One region of the Streptomyces sp. NPDC058157 genome, then DNA from elsewhere that is predicted to be linked to it. Evidence: riboswitches for the same ligand, from Rfam matches in the RefSeq annotation. Region 1 holds a riboswitch; each other region holds the start of a gene.

What was found. A riboswitch is a leader RNA that binds a small molecule or an ion and turns the genes downstream of it on or off. The one in region 1 is predicted to bind cobalamin.
Region 2: it holds a riboswitch for cobalamin, as region 1 does, so the genes downstream of both, ACFVXK_RS09395 (ribonucleoside-diphosphate reductase subunit alpha) here and ACFVXK_RS14195 (energy-coupling factor ABC transporter permease) in region 1, are expected to answer to the same signal.
Region 3: it holds a riboswitch for cobalamin, as region 1 does, so the genes downstream of both, ACFVXK_RS14625 (ABC transporter substrate-binding protein) here and ACFVXK_RS14195 (energy-coupling factor ABC transporter permease) in region 1, are expected to answer to the same signal.
Region 4: it holds a riboswitch for cobalamin, as region 1 does, so the genes downstream of both, ACFVXK_RS26030 (CoA-acylating methylmalonate-semialdehyde dehydrogenase) here and ACFVXK_RS14195 (energy-coupling factor ABC transporter permease) in region 1, are expected to answer to the same signal.

Annotation. Positions count from the first base shown of each region.
Region 1 covers NZ_JBHVUQ010000045.1:5,884-10,338, forward strand. Annotated here, with positions in the region: gene ACFVXK_RS14180 (SsgA family sporulation/cell division regulator) at 53-460, shown strand; gene ACFVXK_RS14185 (hypothetical protein) at 561-1,076, shown strand; gene ACFVXK_RS14190 (flavodoxin family protein) at 1,086-1,796, opposite strand; cobalamin riboswitch at 1,920-2,115, shown strand; gene ACFVXK_RS14195 (energy-coupling factor ABC transporter permease) at 2,145-2,840, shown strand; gene ACFVXK_RS14200 (energy-coupling factor ABC transporter substrate-binding protein) at 2,840-3,208, shown strand; gene cbiQ (cobalt ECF transporter T component CbiQ) at 3,212-3,961, shown strand; gene ACFVXK_RS14210 (ATP-binding cassette domain-containing protein) at 3,958-4,455, shown strand, end outside.
Region 2 covers NZ_JBHVUQ010000025.1:43,023-47,477, reverse strand. Annotated here, with positions in the region: gene ACFVXK_RS09400 (ribonucleotide-diphosphate reductase subunit beta) at 1-253, opposite strand, end outside; gene ACFVXK_RS09395 (ribonucleoside-diphosphate reductase subunit alpha) at 253-2,643, opposite strand; cobalamin riboswitch at 2,788-2,919, opposite strand; gene ACFVXK_RS09390 (GNAT family N-acetyltransferase) at 2,978-3,475, opposite strand; gene ACFVXK_RS09385 (YbdD/YjiX family protein) at 3,558-3,758, opposite strand; gene ACFVXK_RS09380 (carbon starvation CstA family protein) at 3,755-4,455, opposite strand, start outside.
Region 3 covers NZ_JBHVUQ010000047.1:4,893-9,347, forward strand. Annotated here, with positions in the region: gene ACFVXK_RS14615 (GMC oxidoreductase) at 1-984, opposite strand, end outside; gene ACFVXK_RS14620 (DUF4352 domain-containing protein) at 1,100-1,612, opposite strand; cobalamin riboswitch at 1,750-1,889, shown strand; gene ACFVXK_RS14625 (ABC transporter substrate-binding protein) at 1,925-2,914, shown strand; gene ACFVXK_RS14630 (FecCD family ABC transporter permease) at 2,974-3,936, shown strand; gene ACFVXK_RS14635 (ABC transporter ATP-binding protein) at 3,933-4,455, shown strand, end outside.
Region 4 covers NZ_JBHVUQ010000120.1:16,482-20,936, forward strand. Annotated here, with positions in the region: gene ACFVXK_RS26010 (cytochrome P450) at 1-100, shown strand, start outside; gene ACFVXK_RS26015 (ferredoxin) at 97-342, shown strand; gene ACFVXK_RS26020 (DUF6243 family protein) at 589-807, shown strand; partial or broken gene ACFVXK_RS26025 (3-hydroxybutyryl-CoA dehydrogenase) at 937-1,050, opposite strand; cobalamin riboswitch at 1,217-1,402, shown strand; gene ACFVXK_RS26030 (CoA-acylating methylmalonate-semialdehyde dehydrogenase) at 1,594-3,093, shown strand; gene ACFVXK_RS26035 (acyl-CoA dehydrogenase family protein) at 3,090-4,244, shown strand; gene ACFVXK_RS26040 (enoyl-CoA hydratase/isomerase family protein) at 4,241-4,455, shown strand, end outside.

The DNA of each region.
Region 1 (4,455 bases):
GCACTAGCGTGCTTCGGGGGGCGCTGTTACCCCGCGAAGAGAGGCAGCCGCCATGGCCATCACCGAACACCGTGTCCTGCCGCTGCGGCTGGAGGCCGCACCGCTGCCGGTCCCCCTGGAGGGCGTCTTCGTCTACCGCACGGACCGGCCCTACGAGGTCGCCGTGGAGTTCCGGGGCGCCGGGGTCCGGATCGCCCGCTGGGTGTTCTCGCGGGAGCTGCTGATCGACGGGCAGACCTGCGCCACCGGGGAGGGCGACATACAGGTGTGGCCGCGCTGGAGCGGCACCGAGCCCCGCGTGCTGCTGGCCCTGAGCAACGGCGAGCGGGGCTGCGTGGTCTCCGCGCGGGCCAAGGACCTGCGCGGGCTGTGCCGGCGGATGACCGAGCTGGTCCCGCGCGGGCAGGAGCACCGCCACTACGACCTGGACGCCGAGCTGAGCGCCCTGCTGACCTTCTGAGCCTTCCGGAGCGCGCGGGCCGCCCCGTGCAACCACGGGGCCCCCGGGAATGTCATACCGGATGACAGTCATTCCCCGTCTCAGAGGATCGGGGGACGCCATGCGTCACCTCCCGCACCGCCGCCGGATCGTGGCCCTGGCCACGGGTGCCCTGCTGACCGCAGGGCTCGCGCTCGCCGCACCGGCCTCGGCGGCCGCCCCGGCCGCCGTCCGCTCCACGACCCCGCTCGTCGTCAACGCCCGCTGGGGCGGTCACTGCACGTACGACCGGATCGTGATCGACCTCCAGGGCTCCGTGCCCCCGTTCACCGTCACTCCCGTCTCCCAGCTGGTCTACGACGGGTCCGGCAAGCCGGTCCCGCTGCCGGGCAAGTACTTCCTGGAGATCCGCCTGCACCCGGCCGCCGGCCACGACGACGCGGGCAACAACGTCTACCAGGGCCCCAAGCTCCAGCAGATCAACCTCAGCAAGCTCAAGGGCATCGCCCTGACCGGCGACTACGAGGGGTACGTGACCTTCGGCGCCGCCTTCGACACCCAGCCCGCCTACACCACCTCCGTCCTGCACGCGCCCGAGCGGCTCGTGGTGGACGTCGCCCACCCGAACACCTGCTGAGGACCCGCCCTAGCGGTGTTCCGGGTTCGGGAAGTCGAAACGGCAGCCGGCGTCCCACTCGGAGCGCTGGTTGCCGTGGGCGGGGACGCCCCCGGCGCGCTTGAGGAGCGCCGCGAGGTGCATCAGGTTCCAGGACATGAACGCCGTGTTGCGGTTGGTGAAGTCGTTCTCGGGACCGCCGGAGCCCGGGTCCAGGTACGAGGGGCCGGGCCCGGCCTCGCCGATCCAGCCGGCGTCCGCCTGGGGCGGGATGGCGTAGCCCAGGTGCTGGAGGCTGTAGAGGACGTTCATGGCGCAGTGTTTGACGCCGTCCTCGTTGCCGGTGATCAGCGCGCCGCCGACCCGCCCGTAGTAGGCGTACTGGCCGTGCTCGTTCAGCAGCGAGGAGCAGGAGTAGAGCCGCTCGATGACCCGCTTCATCACCGAGCTGTTGTCGCCGAGCCAGATGGGGCCGCAGAGGACCAGGATGTCGGCGTCCATGATCTGGCTGTAGAGCACCGGCCACTGGTCGCTCTCCCAGCCGTGGTCGGTCATGTCCGGCCAGACGCCGGTGGCGATGTCGTGGTCGACGGCGCGGATCAGCGAGGTCCGGGCGCCGGCCGCTTCCATGACGGCGCGGCTCCGCGAGATCAGCCCCTCGGTGTTGCTGGTCTCCGGCGAGCGCTTGAGGGTGCAGTTGACGTAGACGGCGGACAGGTCGGAGTAGTCGTAGGTGGCCACGCCCCCACCCTGCGGGCCGGCCGCCGGCCCCGCCAGCGCTCGGGGCCCGTCCGGGGGGCGAAACGGAATCCAGCCATCCGATCGGCCGGATCGGTCCGGGTTGATACCGGTCCGTGCGGGCGACTAGGGTCAGCTGGCCTTGGTGTTCGGGAAACCGGTGGAAAACCGGTGCGGCCCTCGCCACTGTGATCGGGAAGTCCAGCTCCACCCCTCGCGGGAGCCACTGGGACCGCGCGGGAGACCGCACGGACCCGGGAAGGCGGAGCCAGGGCGGCAGTACCCGTCAGCCAGGAGACCGGCCGGGGCGCTCACGTCCATCCACGAGGTGCTGGAGAGGTCTCCCAACTCATGCACATAGCCGAGGGGTTCCTGCCCCCGCTGCACGCGGCCGCCTGGGGCGCCGCGTCCGCCCCGTTCGTCGTCCACGGGGTCCGCGCCCTGACCCGCGAGGTGAAGTCCCACCCCGAGAGCACACTGCTCCTCGGCGCGTCCGGTGCGTTCACGTTCGTCCTGTCCGCCCTGAAGATCCCCTCGGTGACGGGCAGTTGCTCTCACCCCACCGGGACCGGGCTCGGCGCCATCCTCTTCCGGCCGCCCATCATGGCGGTGCTCGGCACGATCACCCTGCTGTTCCAGGCCCTGCTGCTGGCGCACGGCGGCCTCACCACCCTGGGCGCCAACGTCTTCTCCATGGCCATCGCCGGCCCGTGGGCCGGGTACGCGGTCTACCGGCTGCTGCGCAGGTCCGGCGCTCCGCTGATGGTCACCGTCTTCTTCGGCGCCTTCTTCGCCGACCTGGTCACCTACTGCGTGACCTCGGTCCAGCTGGCCCTCGCCTTCCCGGACCCGGCCAGCGGCTTCCTGGGCTCCCTGGAGAAGTTCGCCGGCATCTTCGCCCTCACCCAGATCCCGCTCGCCGTCAGCGAGGGGCTGCTGACCGTGCTCGTGATGCGGCTGCTGATGCAGTCCAGCAAGTCCGACCTGGTCCGGCTCGGCGTCGCCAAGCTGACCGGGGCGAAGCGGACCGAGGGGGCGGCGGCCTGATGAGCAGGAACGGCAAGATCAACACCCTGCTGCTGCTCCTGGTGGCGGCCCTGGCCGTACTCCCGCTCGCGCTGGGGCTCGGCGAGGGCAAGGAGGAGCCCTTCGCGGGCGCCGACGCCCAGGCGGAGTCGGCCATCACCGAGCTGAAGCCGGACTACGAGCCCTGGTTCTCCCCGCTGTACGAGCCCCCGTCGGGCGAGATCGAGTCCGCGCTGTTCGCCCTCCAGGCGGCGCTGGGCGCGGGCGTGCTCGCGTACTACTTCGGGGTCCGCCGGGGCCGCCGGCAGGGCGCCGCGCAGGCCCTCGCCGAAGCGGCGGCCGGAGCCGGGGCACCGCAGGCCCCCGCCGAGCCCGCGCGGGAGCCGTAGCCGGTGCTGCCCATCGACGTCGCGGCGCACTCCAGCCGCTGGCGGGGCCGCCATCCGCTGGAGAAGGCCCTGCTCGGGTTCGGGCTGACCGTCACCGCCGTGTCCCTGCCCCCGTGGCCCGGCGGGCCGCTGGTGGCCGCCGCGACCCTGGCGGTGCTGCTGGGGCCCGCCGGGGTGTCCGGGCGGCAGCTGTGGCGGGCCTTCCGGGTCCCGCTCGGGTTCTGCGTCACGGGCGCGCTGCCGCTGCTGGTGTCGGTGGGCGGCCCGGACGGGTTCCTCGCGCCGGCCCCGGACGGGCCCCGACACGCGCTGGACCTGCTGCTGCGCACCTCGGCCGCCTCGCTGGGGGTGCTGCTGTTCGCCTTCACCACGCCCGTCTCCGACGTGCTGCCCCGGCTGGTCCGGGCCGGGGTGCCGGCGCCGGTGGTGGACGTGGCCCTGGTCATGTACCGGATCGGCTTCCTGCTGCTGGACTCCCTCGCGCAGGTCCGCCGGGCCCAGGCGGCCCGGCTCGGGCAGGCCGGGCGGGCCGCCGCCTGGCGTTCGGTGGCCGGGCTCGCGGCGACCTCGTTCGTCCGGGCCTTCGACCGCGCCGCCCGGCTCCAGGAGGGGCTCGCGGGGCGCGGCTACGACGGCGCGCTGCGGGTGCTGGTCCCGCCGGCGCGGCTGTCCCGGCGGTTCCTGGCGGCCGCCGCCGCCCTCCTGACCGCCCTGGTCGCGGGGACCCTCGTACTGAAGGAGCTGGGGCTGTGACCCCGTTGGTGGAGCTGGTCGGCGCGGGGTACGCGTACGAGGACGGGCCGGCCGTGCTGTCGGGCGTGGACTTCGCGATCGCCGAGGGGCGGGCGCTGGTGCTGCTGGGCCGCAACGGCAGCGGCAAGACCACACTGATGCGGCTGCTGAGCGGGGGCCTGCGGCCCGCGTCGGGGGCGCTGCGGCTGGAGGGTACGGAGGTGGCGTACGACCGGCGGGGGCTGACGCGGCTGCGCACCACCGTCCAGCTGGTGGTGCAGGACCCCGACGACCAGCTGTTCGCGGCCTCCGTGGAGCAGGACGTGTCCTTCGGCCCGATGAACCTGGGGCTGGCGGAGGCGGAGGTCCGCGCACGGGTGGACTCCGCGCTGGCGGCCCTGGACATCACCGCGCTGCGCGACCGGCCGACGCACCTGCTGTCGTACGGGCAGCGCAAGCGGGCGGCGATCGCGGGCGCGGTGGCGATGGCGCCGCGGGTGCTGATCCTGGACGAG
Region 2 (4,455 bases), on a different contig from region 1:
GCGTCAGGACCAGGTTGTTCGAGACGATCGAGTCGCCCGTCGCGAAGAACGCGACCAGACGGCCGATCATGTGCTGCTCGGCCGGCGTCAGCTTCGCGAGGTCGGCGACGTCGGAGTGGAGGTCGACCTCCTCCACCGTCCAGGTGTTCTTGATCGCGTCCCGGTAGCGCTCGTAGAAGTCCGGGTAGCGCATCGGGCGGAGCGTGAGCTCGAAGCCCGGGTCGAGGAGGTTCTTCTTCTCGGTGGAGCTCATTACTGGCAGGCCTCGCAGGACTCGGGGTTCTCAAGGGAGCAGGCCAGCGCCTCGGCGTCCATGGCCTGCGGCAGCTGGGTGGGGGTGGCGGCGGCCGGGACGGCGGCGCCGGAGGCCGCGCGGGCGATCTTCGTCGCCGGGCGCGAGCGCAGGTAGTACGTGGTCTTCAGGCCCTGCTTCCAGGCGTACGCGTACATCGAGCTGAGCTTGCCGATGGTGGGCGTCTCCAGGAAGAGGTTCAGCGACTGGCTCTGGTCCAGGTACGGCGTACGGGCCGCCGCCATGTCGATCAGGCCGCGCTGCGGGATCTCCCACGCCGTGCGGTACAGCTCGCGAACCTCCTCCGGGATCCAGCCGAAGCCCTGGACCGAGCCGGAGGAGTCGCGCAGCGCCTCGCGGGTCTGCGCGTCCCACACGCCGAGCTTCTTGAGGTCCTCCACCAGGTAGCCGTTGACCTGGAGGAACTCACCGCTCAGGGTCTCGCGCTTGAAGAGGTTGGAGACCTGCGGCTCGATGCACTCGTACACGCCCGCGATGGAGGCGATCGTCGCCGTCGGGGCGATGGCGAGGAGCAGGGAGTTGCGCATGCCGGACTGGGCGACCCGGGCGCGCAGGGCGTCCCAGCGCTCGGGCCAGTGGCGCACGGTGTCGTAGTGGTCCGGGTGCAGGACGCCCTGGGCGGTACGGGTCTCGGCCCAGGCCGGGAGCGGGCCGGAGCGCTCGGCGAGGTCGCAGGAGGCCTCGTACGCGGCGAGCATGATCCGCTCGGCGATCTTCGTGGACAGCGCCTTGGCCGCGGCGGAGTCGAAGGGCAGGCGCAGCTTGAAGAAGACGTCCTGGAGGCCCATCGCGCCCAGGCCCACCGGACGCCACTTGGCGTTGGAGCGGCCGGCCTGCTCGGTCGGGTAGAAGTTGATGTCCACGACGCGGTCGAGGAAGGTCACGGCCGTGCGGACGGTCTCGTCCAGGCGCTCCCAGTCCATGTCCCCGTCGGCGACGAACGCGCCGAGGTTGACGGAGCCGAGGTTGCAGACGGCCGTCTCGCCGTCGTTGGTGACCTCGATGATCTCGGTGCAGAGGTTGGAGGAGTGGACCACCGTGCCCGGGAGCGCGGTCTGGTTCGCCGTCCGGTTGGAGGCGTCCTTGAACGTCATCCAGCCCTGGCCGGTCTGCGCGAGGGTGCGCATCATGCGGCCGTACAGGTCGCGGGCCGGCATGGTCTTCTTGGCGAGCCCGGAGGCCTCGGCCTTGACGTAGGCGGCGTCGAACTCCTCGCCGTACAGGTCGACCAGCTCGGGGACGTCGGCGGGGGAGAACAGCGACCACTCGGCGTCGGCGTTCACGCGGCGCATGAACTCGTCCGGGATCCAGTGGGCGAGGTTCAGGTTGTGCGTGCGGCGCTGGTCCTCGCCGGTGTTGTCGCGGAGCTCCAGGAACTCCTCGATGTCCGCGTGCCAGGTCTCCAGGTAGACGGCGGCGGCGCCCTTGCGGCGGCCGCCCTGGTTCACGGCGGCGACGGAGGCGTCGAGGGTCTTCAGGAACGGGACGATGCCGTTGGAGTGGCCGTTGGTGCCGCGGATCAGGGAGCCGCGGGCGCGGATGCGGGAGTACGAGAGGCCGATGCCGCCGGCGTGCTTGGAGAGGCGGGCGACCTGGTGGTAGCGGTCGTAGATGGAGTCCAGCTCGTCCAGGGGGGAGTCGAGGAGGTAGCAGGAGGACATCTGCGGGTGCCGGGTGCCCGAGTTGAACAGGGTCGGGGAGGACGGCAGGTAGTCGAGGCGGCTCATCAGGCTGTAGAGCGAGGCCACTTCCTCGACGGCGCGGACGCTTTCGTCCTCGGCGAGGCCGCAGGCCACGCGCAGCATGAAGTACTGCGGGGTCTCGATGACCTGGCGGGTGATCGGGTGGCGCAGCAGGTAGCGGCTGTGCAGGGTGCGCAGGCCGAAGAAGCCGAAGCGGTCGTCCGCGCCCTCGGCGAGCGCGTGCTCGACCAGGGCGTTCAGGCGGGCGGCGTGGGCGGCGACGAACTCGGCGGTGCGGTCGGCGATCAGGCCCTCGCGGTGGCCGACGGCGACGGACTCGGCGAAGGAGGTGGCGCCCTGGCCGGCGGCCTCGTCGGCGACGGCGAGCGTCAGCAGGCGGGCGGCGAGCCGGGAGTAGGCCGGGTCCTCGGAGATCAGGCCGGCGGCGGCTTCGGTGGCGAGCCCGCGCAGTTCGGCCTCGTCGGCGGCGGCGCTGCGGCCGCGCAGGGCGGCGGCGGCGATCCGGCCGGGGTCGGTGTCGGGGAGGTCGGCCGTGAGCTCGGTGAGGGTCCGCAGCAGGGCGGCCCCGGGACCTTCTGCTTCGGGGTGGTCGGACTCGGCGCGCGGTGCGGCGGGCGCGATGGTCACGGGGGAGCTCTCCCTCACTCGGCCCGGTCATCGGCGGAGCGGGGCGCGAGCGGGCGCGCGCGGGCAGGGGCCCGTGAGGGCGGCACCGCGCGGCGTCCACCGGCCCAACCGCGAGGCCCGGACGAATCGACACCCCGGTTCGGTCGATCCGGGGGCACTGCCGGCAGGTCTTCGGACTCGCGGATACGCCGCTGGGCGTACGTCTCACCGTTGCGGGACAGTTCCGGATTCCCACCGGATTCCCCTGCGGCGGCAGCAGGCATGAGCATACATGTGGGGGCGACCTGATGCGGTAGCCCCCACATGTTGTGTCGGGTGCATGCGGAGCGTGTCCTCACAGCTCCATTCGGTACGTGAGCAGGGTCAGTGCGGGGATGGGCGACCAGTCCAGTTCCGGCGTACGGGCGAACCCGAGCCGCTCGTAGATCCGCTGGGCCCCGCGCATGGCCGGCTGGGTGGACAGCACCAGTGCCGTGACCCCGTCCAGGGCCCGGGCCCGTTCGGCGCACGCCCGTACGAGGGCCTCCCCGACGCCCTGCCCGCGCGCCTCGGCGGCGACGGCGAGCATCCGGAACTCGGCGTCGTGCGGCCCGGCGATGTCGGCGAGCCGGCTTCCGGGCGCGGCGAAGGTGACCCCGCCGAGGAGCACCCCGTCCCGCACGGCGACGAGCACCTCCCCGTCGGAGGCCCGCCCGGCGACGTCGCGCAGCACGTTCAGGTAGGTGTCGTCGTCGTTGAGGTCGAGCAGCCCGTCCCCGGTGTAGGCCCGCCCGGTGATCTCCCCGAGCCGCGCGTACTCGTCTTCCCGTGCCGTCCTGATCTCGAAGTCCATGCCACCGAGTGTGCGCCACGGGCCCGGTACGCCGAAGGGCCCCGCCGTCTCCGGTCGGAGACGGCGGGGCCCTGCTCCGTGCTCAGCAGCAGCGGAAGCCCTTGCGGGGGTCGGCCTCGCGGGCGTCCGTGCGGGCGTGTTCGAAGGCGCGGCGGGTCATGACCTCGGCCTCGGGGTCGTGGGAGCGGGCGTGGGCGACGTAGCGGTCGTACGCGGCCTCGCCGGAGAACTCCCGCACGAAGTAACGGGCCTTCGCCAGCGCCGACCGGACCGCGCCGCTCATGCGACCGGGTCCTTCACGCGGCCGCCGCCGTTGTCGAGGCCGGCCGCCGCGAGCTGGGCCTTCTCCTCGGCCGTGGCGATCAGCCCCGCCGGGGCGATGATCTTCGACTCGCTCCACGGGACCTCGCTCAGGCGGACCGACCCGGGGTCGGAGACGGCCTTGAAGCAGGTGCGGGCCGCGTCCAGCAGGACGATGACGATCAGCACGGCGAAGAGGGCGGAGAGGACCCCGTCGACCGTGGCGTTGGTGACCACGGTGTGCATCTCGTCCATGTTCTTGGCGGGCGGCAGCACCTTCCCGGCGTCGATGCCGGTCTGGTACTTGTCGCGCTGCGCGAAGAAGCCGATCTTCACGTCGTCGGAGAAGACCTTCTGGTAGCTCGCGGTGAGGGTGACGGCCACGTCCCAGGCCAGCGGGACGCCGGTGACCCAGGCCCACTTGAGGCGGCCGGACTTGACCAGCAGGGTGGTGCACACCGCCAGGGCGACGGCGGCGAGCAGCTGGTTCGCGATGCCGAACAGCGGGAACAGCTGGTTGATGCCGCCCAGCGGGTCCTTGACGCCGACCCACAGGAAGTAGCCCCAGCCGCCGACGACGACCGCGCTGGCCAGCCAGACGCCCGGCTTCCAGCTGACGTCCTTGAAGGACTTGTGCACGTTGCCCAGGGTGTCCTGGAGCATGAACCGGCCGACGCGGG
Region 3 (4,455 bases), on a different contig from region 1:
GACGGTCTTGACGGAGACGACGTCGCCGGTGGTGTTCAGCTCCTCCATGGCGACCGTGTAGCCGCCACCGTCCGAGGGGGAGACGGTGGTGACCCGGTGCAGGGGGGAGACGGCCACCTTGCCGGTGGCCCGGGCGGCGGCGAGGTAGGTCTTCTGGAGGGACTTCTTGCCGGCGTTGTTGCCGTAGAGGATCTCCCCGTCCACGGCGGACTTGGGGACGGTGCCGGCCACCTCCTGCTTCATGTAGTCCCAGTCGTAGACGTCCGGCACGAACACGAAGGGGAAGCCGGAGCGCTGGGCGTGCTTGCGGCCGACGCGGGCGAACTGGTAGCAGTCCACCGTCTCGAACCAGTCGGGGTCGATGAGGCCCACGCCGAGCCCGGCGTTGGCCCGGGGGTAGTAGGTGGAGTACATCTCCTCGGCGTCCACCGTGGGGAGGATGGCGGCGAAGTTCTGCCGCTTGGGGGTCACCGCCATGCCGCCGTTGACGAGCGAGCCGCCGCCGACGCCGCGGCCCTGGTAGACGATGATCCCGCCCATCTCCTCGGCGTCGAGGATGCCCGTGTACTTCGGGACGTCCTTGTCGATGGGGAAGCCGAGGAAGTTGCTCAGCGGCGCCTTCGTGCGGGTGCGCAGCCAGAAGGAGCGGTAGTCGGGCTTGGTGGTGTTGGCGAAGATCTTGCCGTCGGTGCCCGGGGTGTCCCAGGCCATGCCCATCTCGATCATGTGCACGTCGACACCGGCCTGGGCGAGCCGCAGCGCGGCGACGGAGCCGCCGTAGCCGGTACCGATGACGAGGGCCGGGACCCGGTCCCCGGACGCGATGGGCGGGTTGGATACGGCGGATCCGGTGGCGGGATTGGCGCGGGCCGGGATGGCGTTGACGCTGAGGGCCATGGCCCCCAGAAGAGAACCGGTTCCAGCGATGAATCCACGTCGGGAGACACCCTTGGACACCTTGTTGTGCAGGCCTTTGTCGCTCATGTGGCGTTCCTCACTCTCGGCGGAGTGGGAACAAGTTCTACTGGCGGGTGCCTGCTAAGTCACTAGATACGTCGAGGTAATTTCCGGCCGGTTCCGGCGGGGGATCACGACAGGCTCACGACAGGCTCCAGTGGGCGACGTCGTCGCCGAGCCCGGCGTCCAGGGCGAACTGCACCGCCGCCGGGCGGGCTTCGGCCGGCAGCCGGAAGACGACGTAGCCCGTCGCCGACCCGCCCGGGGCGAGGGTGACGGCGGCGGGGAGCGCGGGGCCCGCGTCCGTGGCGGTGCTCAGGCCGGTGAAGCGCCGCCCGGTGGAGTCCAGGAGGTGCGCGGCCGGGGCGGGGGAGTCCGCGTAGGGGGCCGTTCCCGTGTTCTCCAGGCGCAGCTCCACGGCGACCAGCCGGTCGGCCCCGGCCCGCGCCGGCTCCGGGCCCGCGGGGTCGACGACCCGGGTGAGGGTCACGTCGAGCCGCTCGCCGGGCCGGTCGCCGTCGAGGGAGACGGTCTCGCCGGAGCCGCCGGTGCCCGCGCCGAGCAGCAGCACCGCGAGGGCGGGGGCCAGGAGGAGATGGGCGGTCCTGACCCCGTGCCCGGGACCTTCGTGGCCCGTGTGGCTGCCGTGGCGCATCACCGACCTCCTCCGCACCTCCCCTCGCCCTCCGTACCTCCCCTCGCCGCCCACGATCCTCCGTACCGCCCGCTCCCGCCACCGGCGCCCGGAGCGGTTCGGGGCGCCTTGGTCCCCCCTTCGGGGCAAACGCGGCATCTGGCAGACTTGGCCGGGTTGTCCCGGGCGGTGCAGGACAGGAAACCGGTGTGAATCCGGTGCGGTCCCGCCACTGTGACCGGCGACCCCCTCCGCGGGGTCCCGGGAGTCAGACACTGACGCACCGCCTCTTCACTTCGACCGGGGACGAGGATCCCCCGGAGAGGCCTCACCATGCCGCGTTTCCGCGCCGCCCCGCGCCCGCTCACCGCGCTCGCGCTCCTGCTGTCCCTGACCGCCTGCGGCGGTCCGCCCGGGGAGGAAGGGCCCGCCCCCGGCGCCCGGTCCGCGCCCGGGTTCCCGTACACCGTCACCAACTGCGGTGTGACCAGCACCTATCAGGCCCCGCCCGAGCGGGCCGTCACCATGAACCAGCACGCCACCGAGATCATGCTGGCCCTCGGCCTCCAGGACCGGATGGCCGGCACCGCCTACCTCGACGACGCCGTCCTCCCCGCCTACCGGAGCGCCTACGCGGGCGTCAAGGTGCTGGCGAAGGAGTACCCGTCGAAGGAGGTCCTCCTCGCGGCCGACCCCGACTTCGTCTACGGCGGCTATTCCAGCGCCTTCGACAAGGGGCAGGGCCGCGACCGCGAGGGGCTGGCCAGGTCCGGGATCGACTCGCGGCTCAGCGTGGAGTACTGCACCCCGGGCCGCGTCGGGCTCACCCAGCTGAAGACCGAGATCACCGAGGTCGCCCGGACCTTCGGCGTGCCCGAGCGCGGCACGGCCCTCATCGAGGACGAGCAGCGCCGGATCGACGCCGTCACCGCCCGGGTCGGGAACCGGCCCCGCCCGTCCGTCTTCGTCTACGACTCGGGAGAGTCCTCCGCCTTCACCTCCGGGGGCAACGGCATCGGCAACGAGATCGTCTCCCTGGCCGGGGGGACGAACGTCTTCGCCGACCTCCAGGACACCTTCGGCGACGTGCCGTGGGAGAAGGTCATCGAGCGGCGGCCCGAGGTCGTCCTCATCTACGACTACGGCGGCACCCCCGTGGAGGCCAAGAAGCAGCGCCTGTTGAACGATCCGGCGCTGGCGGAGGTTCCCGCCGTGAAGAACCGCCGGTTCGTCGTGCTGCCGCTGTCCTCGGCCGTCCTCGGCGTGCGCGTCGCCGACGCGGTCGAGTCCCTCGGCCGCCAGCTGCACCCCGACGCCCCGTGACCGGACGCCGCCGCACCCCGGCCGTCCTGGTGCTCCTCGCGCTCTTGCTGGCCGCCTCGATGGTGGCGGGGCTGGCCCTGGGCCCCGTCCGCATCGCCCCCGGCCGGGTGCTCGACGTCCTGCTGGCCGGGCCCCGGGCCCGGGGCGGCGCCTTCGCCTCCATCGTGTGGGACGTGCGGATGCCGCGCGTGCTGCTCGGGGCCGTGGTCGGCGCCGGGCTCGCGGTCTGCGGCGCCGTGCTCCAGGCCCTCGTCCGCAACGCGCTCGCCGACCCCTTCCTGCTGGGCGCCTCCTCGGGCGCGTCGGCGGGGGCGGTGGTCGTCATCGTGCTCGGGGTGGGGGCGGGTACCGCCCTCGGGCTCCCGCTGGCCGCCTTCGCCGGCTCCCTCGCCGCGCTCGTCGCCGTCTACACCCTGGCCCGGCGCGGCGGCACGATGACCACCGGGCGGCTGATCCTGGCCGGGGTGGCCGTGCAGTACGTCCTGTCCGCGCTGACCAGCCTGGTCCTCGTGCTGTCCGCGCACCCCGACCAGCTCCGGTCCGTGCTCTTCTGGACGCTGGGCGGCCTGGGCGGGGCCCGCTGGGACGAACTCGCCCTGCCGGCGGCCGTGCTGCTCGCCGGCACCGCCCTGCTCGTCGCCCTCGCGCGCCCCCTGGACCTGCTGCTCGCCGGGGAGGAGGGGGCCCGCACCCTCGGCCTGGACACCGGCCGCTTCCGGGCGGCCGCGTTCGTCCTCACCTCCCTGGTCATCGGGGTGCTGGTGGCCTACAGCGGGGCGATCGGCTTCGTCGGGCTGATGGTTCCGCACGCCGCCCGCATGGTGGTGGGCGCCGGGCACCGGGCGCTGCTGCCCGTCTGCGCGCTCGCCGGGGCGGTCTTCCTGAGTCTGGCCGACCTGCTGGCGCGCACGGCGGCGGCGCCCGAGGAGATACCCGTCGGCGTGGTCACCGCGCTGGCGGGCGGGCCGTTCTTCCTGTGGATGCTGCGCAGGTCCACCCGGGCCGAGGGGGTGGCCGGATGACGGGGCGTCCGGTGGAACTCTCGGTCGAGGGGCTGCGTTACGAGGTCGACGGGCGGAGGCTGCTGGACGGGATCGGCCTCACCGCCCGGCCCGGCGAGACGGTCGGGGTCGTCGGGCCGAACGGCAGCGGCAAGACGACGCTGCTGCGCTGCGTCTACGGCACCCTGCGGCCCACCGCCGGCCGGGTGCTGCTCGACGGGGCCGACGTCTCGGCGCTGGGCGTCAAGGAGCGCGCCCGGCGGGTGGCGGTGGTACCGCAGGACGCGGCGGGCACCTTCGGTCTGACGGTCCGCGAGGTCGTGTCCATGGGGCGCAGCCCGCACAAGAGGTTCTGGGAGCAGGACGGCCCGGACGACCGGCGGCACGTCGCGCGGGCGCTGGAGGAGGTCGGGGTGTCCGGCCTCGCCGGGCGCCGCTTCGACGGGCTCTCGGGCGGGGAGCGGCAGCGCGCGCTCGTCGCCCGCGCCCTCGTCCAGGAACCGGGGCTGCTCGCCCTGGACGAGCCCACGAACCACCTCG
Region 4 (4,455 bases), on a different contig from region 1:
GCTGCGCCTGGCCGTACCGGCCGACGAGGTCCGGCTGCGCCCGGAGACCGCCGACATCTACGGCGTCAAGAGCCTGCCGGTCACCTGGGACCCGCGGTGAACCCGGCCCGCCTGGACGTCGACCGCGCACGCTGCATCGGCGCCGGGATGTGCGCCATGACCGCCCCCGGCGTGTTCGACCAGGATCCCGACGACGGCCTGGTGGTCCTGCTGCGGACCGCACCGGACGCCGCCCTGCTCGCGGCCGCGCGGATGGCCGCCGGGGTGTGTCCGTCGGGGGCCATCACCGTCACCGGACCGGAGTCCGGGGACGGCGCCGCGGCCCGGCCGCAGTCGGGCTGAGGGCGCCGGACCGGGCCGCCGTTCCCGGCGCGACGGCTACGCCGTGCCGGCGGGAGCCCTGCCGCGGGAACCCGGTCCGGTGGCCGCGGGGCCCGCGAAACCGGGTAACGTCGTTGTCATGTTCTTCCAGACACCGATTTTCGAGTGAGGGCCTGACGGGCCCCTGCTGACGCCCTTCCACGTCGCCGCGCCCGTCCCCCCACCGATGAATCCACAGATCACTGCACATCACCACCGGGAGAACCCGTGACCGACAGCAAGAACATCAACAACCCCGTGGGCCAGGGCGGCGGCCAGCGCAAGAGGCAGTCCCGCGCCGAACGGCAGAACAACGGTCCGCACCGCAACCTGGACCGCCAGGGCGCCGCCGACCGCAAGGCGGAGCTGGTGCGGAAGATGCGTGAGAAGGCGGCCGCCGCCGACGCCGCCACCGACCAGGCGGGCGAGGCCCCCGCCCAGAGCTGACGCACCACCGCCGCACGGCATCCCGGCCAGGCACCCGGCCGCTCCACCGGGTCCCTCGGCAGTCCCGGTCGTAGGGGTGGAACCCCCGGCCGATCTTGCGGCCCAGCAGGCCCGCCTGCACCCTCCGCAGACGAATCCCGCCCGGTCCTGGGAGCGGATGACCGTCTTGCCCAGGGTGTCGCAGGCGGACGCCTCCACCGTCTCGCGGCTGGTGTGGCGCGACGAGACAACCTCCACCAGCGGCGGCAAGACCTTCCGCCTGAGCTGCCCCCAGCGGGCGGTCCCGCCGCTGGGCCGCGCCCTTGCGGTGGACGAGAACGGCAGCGCCTTCGGACCGACCAGGACTGAGCGATCTGCGCACACGTCGGCTCCAGGCCCGCCCGAGCGTCGGCTCTGGACTTACTAGGACGTCCAACTATATGTTCGTGGCACAAGGTCCGCGGTGCAGGGAAGCCGGTGAGAAACCGGCACGGTCCCGCCACTGTGACCGGGGAGTGTGCTGCCATCCACACGCCACTGACGAGGTCTGTCGGGAAGGCGGGCGGCGCGCGGGGATCCGGGAGTCAGGATACCGGCCGCGGATGTTCCGTGTTGTCCACGAGGATGGAGCAGACACGCATGGCACCGGTTTGTACCCACGACCCTGGTGATCCGGCGGAGCGCGCACACACCGATTTCGCGCGCTCGTAGTTCTCACGGCTTTCCCCCGCGGCGCACCCCCACCCGGGTGCGGTCCGTCGGCGTGCCGTGCCATCCCCGGATCCAACCTGACGAGAGCAGGCACCCATGGTCCGTGAACTCACCCATTTCATCGGCGGGAAGCACACCACCGGAACCTCCGGCCTCTTCGCCGACGTGTACGACCCCAACACCGGCACCGTCCAGGCCCGGGTCCCGCTCGCGGGACGAGCCGACACCGAGGCGGCGATCGCCAACGCCGAAGAGGCGCAGGCGGAATGGGGGCAGTGGAACCCGCAGCGCCGGGCCCGCGTGCTGCTGCGCTTCCTCCAGCTCGTCGAAGGCGAGCGCGACAGCCTCGCGCGGCTGCTGTCCGCCGAGCACGGCAAGACCGTCGCCGACGCCCACGGCGACCTGCAACGCGGCCTGGAGGTAGTCGAGTTCGCCGCAGGCATCCCCCACCTTCTCAAGGGGGAGTTCACCGACAACGCCGGCACCGGCATCGACGTGCACTCCCTGCGCAGCCCCCTCGGCGTCGTCGCCGGCATCACCCCGTTCAACTTCCCCGCCATGATCCCGCTGTGGCAAGCCGCACCCGCTCTGGCCTGCGGGAACGCGTTCATCCTCAAGCCGTCCGAGCGCGATCCCTCCGTACCGCTGCGCCTCGCGGAGCTGTTCCTGGAAGCCGGCTTGCCGCCGGGCGTCCTCAACGTGGTCAACGGCGGCAAGGAAGCCGTCGACACCCTCCTCGAGGACCCCCGCGTCCAGGCCCTGGGCTTCGTCGGCTCCACGCCGATCGCCGCGCACATCTACGCCACCGCCGCCGCGCACGGCAAGCGCGCCCAGTGCTTCGGCGGGGCCAAGAACCACATGATCGTGATGCCGGACGCCGACCTCGACCAGGCCGTCGACGCCCTGATCGGCGCCGGCTACGGCTCGGCGGGCGAACGCTGCATGGCGATCTCCGTGGCCGTCCCCGTGGGCGAGGAGACCGCCGACCGGCTGGTGGCGGCGCTCAAGGACCGGATCGCGACCCTGAAGATCGGGCGCTCGGACGACCCCGACGCCGACTTCGGTCCCCTGGTCAGCCGCGACGCCCTCGACCGGGTGCGCCGCTATGTCGACATCGGCGTCAACGAGGGCGCCGAACTCGTCGTCGACGGGCGCGGGTTCACCCTGGACGGGCACGAGAACGGCTATTTCGCGGGAGCCTCGCTCTTCGACCGGGTCTCCCCGCAGATGCGCATCCACCGCGAGGAGATCTTCGGCCCCGTCCTGTCGGTGGTCCGCGCCGCCGACTTCGAGGAGGCGCTGCGCCTGCCGAGCGAGCACCCCTTCGGCAACGGCGTCGCGATCTTCACCCGGGACGGGGACACCGCCCGCGAGTTCACCCGCCGGGTCAACACCGGCATGGTCGGCGTCAACGTCCCGATCCCGGTGCCGGTCGCGTACCACACGTTCGGCGGCTGGAAGAAGTCCGGCTTCGGCGACCTCAACCAGCACGGGCCGGACTCGATCCGCTTCTACACCCGTACCAAGACCGTCACCTCGCGCTGGCCCTCCGGGGTCAAGGAGGGCGCGAGCTTCACCATCCCGACGATGGGGTGAGCGCCGTGACCACCACCCTCACCGAGGACCAGCTCGCCCTCGCCGAGGTCACCCTCGACTTCGCCCAGGAGCAGTTGGCCCCGCATGCCGTGGCCTGGGACCAGGACAAGCACTTCCCCGTCGACGTCATCCGCCGGGCCGCCGCGCTCGGGCTCGGCGGGGTCTACGTCCGCGAGGAGCACGGCGGTTCGGGACTGTCACGCGCCGACGGCGTCCTCGTCTTCGAGAGCCTCGCCACCGGCTGCCCCTCCATCGCCGCCTACCTCTCCATCCACAACATGGTCGGCTGGATGATCGACCGCTACGGCGACGCCGCCCAGCGCGCCCGCTGGCTGCCCGGCCTCTGCTCCGCCGCGACCCTGGGCAGCTACTGCCTCACCGAACCGGGCGCCGGCTCCGACGCCGCCGCCCTGCGCACCCGCGCCGAACGGCAGGGCGACCACTACGTCCTGACCGGCGTCAAGCAGTTCATCTCCGGCGCCGGAGCGGCCGGCGTCTACGTCGTCATGGCAAGGACCGGCGAGCCGGGACCCGCCGGGATCTCCGCCTTCGTCGTCGAACGCGACGACCCGGGCGTCTCGTTCGGCCCCAACGAACGGAAGATGGGCTGGAACGCCCAGCCCACCCGCCAGGTGGTCCTCGACGGCGTCCGCGTCCCCGCCGACCGGCGCCTCGGCTCCGAGGGCGACGGCTTCCGCATCGCCATGAACGGCCTCAACGGCGGCCGCCTCGGCATCGCCGCCTGCTCACTGGGCGGCGCGCAGAGCGCCCTGGACCGCAGCCTGTCCTACCTCGCCACCCGCGAGGCCTTCGGCAGCCGTCTCCTGGACGCCCAGGCGCTCCAGTTCCGGCTCGCCGACATGGCCACCGAACTGGCCGCCGCCCGGGCCCTGGTCCGGCAGGCCGCCGAGGCCCTGGACAGCGGGGATCCACTGGCCCCGCGCCTGTGCGCGATGGCCAAGCGGTTCGCCACCGACACCGGCTACGCAGTCGCCGACGCCGCCCTGCAACTGCACGGCGGCTACGGCTACCTGAGCGAGTACGGCATCGAGAAGATCGTCCGCGACCTGCGGGTCCACCAGATCCTGGAAGGCACCAACGAAGTCATGCGCGTCATCGTCGCGCGCGGACTGACGGAGACCCTGCGATGACCAACCGAACCGAACCGGGCCACGCCCCGGCCCACTCCCCGGCCCACTCCCCGGCCCACGCCGAAGACCACGTCCTCCTCCGCACCGAGGGCCACGCCGGATACGTCACCCTCAACCGCCCCGAAGCGCTGAACGCCCTGAGCCACCCCATGGTGCTCCGCATCGAGCAGGCCCTCGCGACCTGGGCGCACGACCCCGCCATCGAGCTCGT